DNA from 2 places in the Serratia symbiotica genome. Region 2 is predicted to be linked to the other one. Evidence: predicted binding sites of a transcription regulator. Region 2 holds the regulator's gene; the other holds the start of a gene.
The links. Region 2 encodes LexA, which represses DNA repair genes until DNA is damaged. Its sites were predicted from a motif close to TNCTGTATGTACATACAGNA; they were not measured.

Region 1: sulA (SOS-induced cell division inhibitor SulA) is a predicted target of LexA. The motif match lies at 2,003-2,022, and genes of this name have one in related genera.

The regions. Positions count from the first base shown of each region.
Region 1 is NZ_CP050855.1:826,152-829,306, forward strand. Features, by position in the region: gene ompA (porin OmpA) at 47-1,120, opposite strand; gene sulA (SOS-induced cell division inhibitor SulA) at 1,475-1,981, opposite strand; gene SYMBAF_RS04325 (TfoX/Sxy family DNA transformation protein) at 2,214-2,867, shown strand; gene SYMBAF_RS04330 (hypothetical protein) at 2,964-3,113, opposite strand.
Region 2 is NZ_CP050855.1:2,894,969-2,898,123, reverse strand. Features, by position in the region: gene plsB (glycerol-3-phosphate 1-O-acyltransferase PlsB) at 1-694, opposite strand, end outside; gene SYMBAF_RS14370 (diacylglycerol kinase) at 839-1,207, shown strand; gene lexA (transcriptional repressor LexA) at 1,307-1,915, shown strand; gene dinF (MATE family efflux transporter DinF) at 2,028-3,155, shown strand, end outside.

The DNA of each region.
Region 1 (3,155 bases), 1.3 Mb from region 2:
GGGATCCCTCAGCGCATTGTGGGGTTTTTTACTATGCAGTGATAACTTAGACCTGTGGCTGAGTTACAACCTCTTTGATGCCTTTAACTTCGATTTCTACGCGACGATCTGGTGCCAGGCAGTCGATCTGAGCTTTGGTAGCGCGGCCAGATTTGTAGCCACAGGTGTTACCAGTGGTGGAATCAGCTTTGCCCATGCCACGTGCAGAGATTTTGTCTGACGGGATACCTTTAGAAATAAGGAAGTCAACAACGCTTTGTGCGCGTTTTTCAGATAGCTTGTGATTGTACTGCTCAGAACCTACAGCATCTGTATAGCCTAGAACGATGACAGAACCGTCTTTAGGATCCATGGAGCTTAACTGAGTGTACAGTTGTTCCAGAGACTGTTGACCTTCTGCTTTCAGAGTAGATTTGTTGAAATTGAACAGCACGTCAGATTTCAAAGTGAAACGCTTAGTTTCAACAACAGGTGCCGGAGCTGACACAACTGGAGCTACAACATCATTCTGGCCGAAACGGTAAGAAACACCCAGGCTCAGCATGGTGTTGTCTGGACGTGCACCGACAGTACCAGCATCACCAATGTTGCTGACGAATTGGTAGTCCAGGCGGGTAGCCAGGTTTTTGGTCAGTGCGTATTCAACACCAACAGCAGCCAACGGAGAAATGCCAGTATCGTTGGCGCTCAGACGACGAACGTTGTCGTAGCTAGCTTTGGAGTCTGCACGCCAAACCATACCACCCAGACGCGTGTAAATGTCCAAATTGTCAACAATCGGGTAGCTCAATTTAGCTGCCAATTGAACACCTTGCGCTTTGAAAGCGCCATTATTCACACTGCCTTTGTAAGGCATACGGCCAAGCCAGTCATAGCCCAGTTCGAAGCCCAGATATTGGTTTGCTTGGTAGCCCAGGAACGCGCCAGCACCCAACTCATTTTTGTGGGTCGGACCATTACCGATGCCATCTTGATAACCGTTGCCGTAGAAACCTACGTCATGGTACTGGGACCAGCCCAGTTTAGCACCAGTGTACCAAGTGTTATCTTTTGGGGCGGCTTGCGCTACGGTAGCGAAACCAGCCAATGCCACTGCTAATGCGATAGCTGTCTTTTTCATTTGCGCCTCGTTATCATCCAAATAGGCAAAGAGCCTTAAAGCTGTTTTAAGCCCTTGGTTAAATTCCTTCGTCAAGGTTTGAACTCCCTTGTTACTCGGCCAGCTTTTCTGGCGTTACAGAGCAACCTTGACGATATAAAGTCTACAACGTGGCGCGAAAGTTACAAGTGTGATGTGATAAAGCCCTAAAAAAAGACGCATAATTATAAAAATTTGCTAACAGTAATCGGTAAAAATAGAATTATGTATTGCGTATTTTTTTACGTGAAACCTCAGCCTGACTCGCTTTATGCATGATCTTGTAACGATTCCCTTCATAGGGGATACAATTGGTGAGAATAATCACAAATTTACTTAATGATACAAAAAAGAGTGAATTTTTAGAGTGGAACAGTACCTGTGATCTGGATAGGGGGCAGGTTGCGGACGCATAATGAACCCATATGTGTTACCCAGTTCTGCCGCTTGCCTTAATTTTAGACGATCCTCCTCCTTTAGTTCGGGCAACCAGCCGAGAACAGCGCTGTAATTCCCCGTCAATAGTGCTTTTTCCATTGCCTCAACCATCGCTAATGGGGTGATCTGGCTCAGTTGCATCACCTTTTCGATCGGTAGGTCGGATTGTTGCAACCACAGTTTGCTTAATTTCTGTTGTGGCGTCAGCCAAAGTAGCCAGCGTGATTGTCTGCCGAGTTGTTGCAACAGGGGCAGCAACAACTGTGCGAGGATAGGTTGTTGTTCATTGTAGACAAGTTCACTGATAAGACCATTTTCATTGCCGACATCGGTGTTCTTGGCAAGACTATTAACCGCAATCGCACTGCGGCTGAAATGAGGTTGGTAACGTGGTTGAGTACGCATAATGTATCCCGTTCGCAATATCACTGTATATAAAAACAGTATACTCAATCAAAGACGAGATCAAGCCAAATTTTCGTAGAGCTTCGCATAATCGCGATTATTTTTTATACGGGCGTTTTTTATGATTGGCATGTCAGGAGATAGTGCGTATTTTTATAATTAGTTGTTCACTTTACTTTTATTTCAATGATGTGAAAGATGATACGTCTATAATTTATAAGGAAATCATGGTATGAAAGGGATATCAACAGGAAGGATTATGCAGGCGAAAGCGTGCTTCTCGGAATTGGGGTGCATCACTACACGTTCACAGTTCGGCGGTTATGGGCTGTTGGCCGAGGGCGTGATGTTTGCGGTGATATCAGACGGGGAATTATACCTCCGGGCAACGGCTAGCCTGGAACCTGCATTTCGTGCCCGTGGCATGGTCAATATGATTTACTTCAAGCGTGGGGTACCCATTACCATGCGTTATTATTTGGTCGATGAATCGCTCTGGCGCACACGCAACGAACTGATTAGCTTGGCTTGGCAGGCCGTCAGGGAGGCGCGTAAGGAGCAGCAGATGAAAACTAGCAGCCCTGGGCGACTGAAGACACTACCCAATATTGACATTAACATGGAACGCTTGTTGTGGCGGGCTGGCATCCGAAACGTTTATGATTTGCGGTTGCACGGTGCTAAGCGCAGCTATCTCAGGTTGTTGCAGCAACAAAATACTCTGGGGTTGCGGGTGTTACTATCGTTGGGAGGAGCGATTGCTGGCTATCACCATGCCGCTTTGCCCGGAGAATTACGCTGCGAACTGATTCAATGGTTTGAACATGTGATGGCAATGCGCAGCCATGGACACGAACCTGTCATTCAAGATCGCAGCATGGCTTAATTCTCCTTAATTAGTTATGCAGATGTGTAGCGCAGTAAGCTCCGGCAGCAATTCAAGCATTAATCCAATCTGTTGTAATATCAGTTGCTGTTTGCTTTATTTGCTCTGGGCGGTATGCTGGCTGCTTTCCGTGAGGTTTTCCAATGCTTGTGCAATACGCGAGCAGTTTTGTTCTTCCTGGTGCAGAGCGTCATCAACGTAGCATAGGGTATCGTTCAGCAAATCCAACGTTGCGGGATCCCCCAAATGTTCACAGTGTGCGGCGATGTAATTCAGGCAGAGCAGACG
Region 2 (3,155 bases):
CGTCTTCGACGGCTTTTTCGATCGCTTTGGAAGCCAGCAGCTTGTTGAATAGATCCTGACGTGCTGGCAGGCTGGGGCCGACTGCGGCCAGACGCTGGCGCGAAAAGTGCATGCGCGCCACGCGTGCCAGTTTCTGCGCGATGGCTTTGTCTGTGCCGTATTCGGAGGCCATGCGGCGCAGCGAAACAGTATTGGAGAAACGTACGAAGCTGTCACGGCCGAGCCACAGCACAGCTAATAATTTCTGCACGCCGTTCAGCAGGCGCAGGTGTGGTGTGCCTTGGCCTTCTCGCCCAGGTGAACGGCCAAACATCACCGAGACCGGCAGCATCTGGATATTGAGACGCGGATTACTGCGGTGCAGATCCAGATAGTCGTGGAACAGCTTTACTGACTCTTCCTTCGGCGTGTAATAACGGAACAGGCGCGGGCCATCGTGAATAAACACGTGGCTCGGCAGCACCGTGCCGTCGATTTCCAATAGGTCAAGAGGATCGGGCAGATCCTGCTCCAGGCACTGAGTGCGTAGCGTCAGCAAATCCGTCTTGGAATTATAAGGCAAAACATACAAAATCGGCCGTGAGGGATCTAATCCTAACTCCCTGACAGGATCTGAAGGGATAACCTTGCTTCTTACCAATAATTTGAGTGGTAAATTCAATAATTTATAATAAATTTTACGCCAACCTGACATAACTACGTGAAGCCTCTTGTTAGCAATGCAACACAAGCATACCAGAAACCGGGTAGCAGATCTGCGGTGTTGGAAAACGAGAGCCGACATCACTAAGTGATCTAGACTCTTTTTATGATTTACCCCTGAGAAAGGCACAGAAACATGGCAAATCAAGCAACCAGCCTGACCCGTATTATTAAAGCCGCTGGCTATTCTTATAAAGGACTTGCCGCTGTTTGGCGGCATGAGGCGGCATTCCGCCAGGAATTGGTGGTGGCCATGCTGGCTATCACACTGGCAATTTGGCTGAATGTAGGTGCGATAGCGCGCATTTTATTGATCGGATCGGTGGTATTGGTGCTGATTGTTGAGATCCTGAACAGCGCGATAGAGGCGGTGATCGATCGGGTAGGTAGTGAATATCATGAACTGTCTGGCCGTGCAAAGGATATGGGGGCAGCGGCAGTGTTGCTGGCGATCGTGTTGGCGCTGTTCGTTTGGGGGTCGATTTTGTTGCAACACTTCATTTGAACGGGGCGTGACACCCTGATTTTATTCATTCGTCGGTTCCCAATTCAGGCATGCCTGTATATACTTACAGCAAAACTGTATAAACGAACAGGGGGTGGAATGAAAGCACTAACTACCAGGCAGCAAGAGGTTTATGAACTGATTCGCGATCATATTTTGCAGACAGGCATGCCGCCGACACGTGCTGAGATCGCTATGCGTCTGGGGTTCCGCTCACCAAATGCCGCCGAAGAACATCTGAAGGCGTTAGCGCGCAAAGGGGTCATCGAGATCATCTCCGGCGCGTCGCGCGGCATACGCCTGCTGATGGAAGATGAAGCAGGTTTACCGCTGATTGGTGGTGTGGCTGCTGGCGAGCCACTGTTGGCTCAACAGCATATTGAAGGCCACTATAAGGTAGATCCTTCCTTATTTAAACCAAACGCGGATTTCCTGCTGCGGGTTATCGGCATGTCGATGCGCGATATCGGCATTTTGGATGGCGATCTGTTAGCGGTACACAAAACTCAGGATGTGCGCAATGGCCAAGTCATAGTGGCGCGCATTGAAGATGAAGTTACCGTCAAACGACTGAAAAAAAGCGGTAACATGGTTGAATTGCTGCCGGAAAACAACGAATTTCAACCGATAGTGGTCGATCTGCGCCAGCAAAATTTCACTATCGAAGGTCTGGCAGTCGGTGTGATCCGCAATGGCGACTGGATTTAAGCGTCACGCCTAACTAAACCGTTGTCCCCTGATTTAACCCGCCCCTGTTTTGGGGCGGTTTCGTTTTACTCCACCTAATGTGGCAACTGCACTACCATGGGAACATTGCATAATGCACCTGATCTCTGCCTTTACCAGCGACACCGATAAAGCCCTGTGGCACCTGGCCCTGCCGATGATCTTCTCCAATATCACCGTGCCGTTGCTAGGGTTAGTGGATACTGCTGTGATCGGCCATCTTGATAGCCCGATCTATTTGGGCGGTGTGGCGATCGGCACGATGGTCAGTAATTTCCTGTTTATGCTGCTACTGTTTCTGCGCATGAGCACTACCGGGTTGGCCGCCCAAGCGCTGGGAGCGCAGAGCCAGCAGAGGCTGGCGCGTGCCTTTATGCAGCCGCTTCTATTGGCACTATTGACCGGGTTGGCAATGGTGCTGCTGCGCCACCCGCTGATTGATTTGGCGCTGCGGATCGTTGGTGGCAACGTTAAGGTACTGGAACAGGCGCGACTGTTTCTGGACATTCGTTGGTTGAGCGCCCCGGCAGTACTGGTCAATATGGTGCTACTCGGCTGGCTGCTCGGCGTGCAGCATGTGCGTGCGCCGGTGATCTTCCTGATTGTCGGCAACCTGCTGAATATTGTGCTGGATATCTGGCTGGTAATGGGACTGGGCTGGAAGGTGCAAGGGGCAGCGATGGCGACTGCCATCTCAGAATATGCCACGCTGCTACTGGGGCTAGGGCTAGCGTGGCGGGTAATGCGCATGCGTGGGATATCGTTGCTGATGTTGCAACAGGCTTGGCGCGGCAACCTTAGGCGCTTGCTGGCCCTAAACCGCGACATCATGTTGCGCTCGTTGCTGCTACAACTGTGCTTCGCCTCGCTGACCCTCTTTGCCGCACGCCTAGGCAGCGAGGTGGTGGCGGTAAATGTGGTATTAATGAACCTTCTGGCCTTCTCCGCCTACGCTTTAGACGGCTTTGCCTATGCGGTTGAAGCACATTCGGGTCATGCCTATGGTGCGCGTGATGACAGCCAACTGAGAAAAATATGGCACGCTGCCTGTCGTCAGGCTTGCCTGGTAGCGTTGGCCTTTGCTGTGCTCTACTTCTTGGCTGGTCAGCAGATAGTGGCGGCCTTGACCTCGCTGCATGAATTGCGTGCGTTGGCTCATCATTATTTGCTGTGGCAGGTTGTCTTGCCGTTGGTTGGCGTGTGGTGTTATTTGCTGGATGGT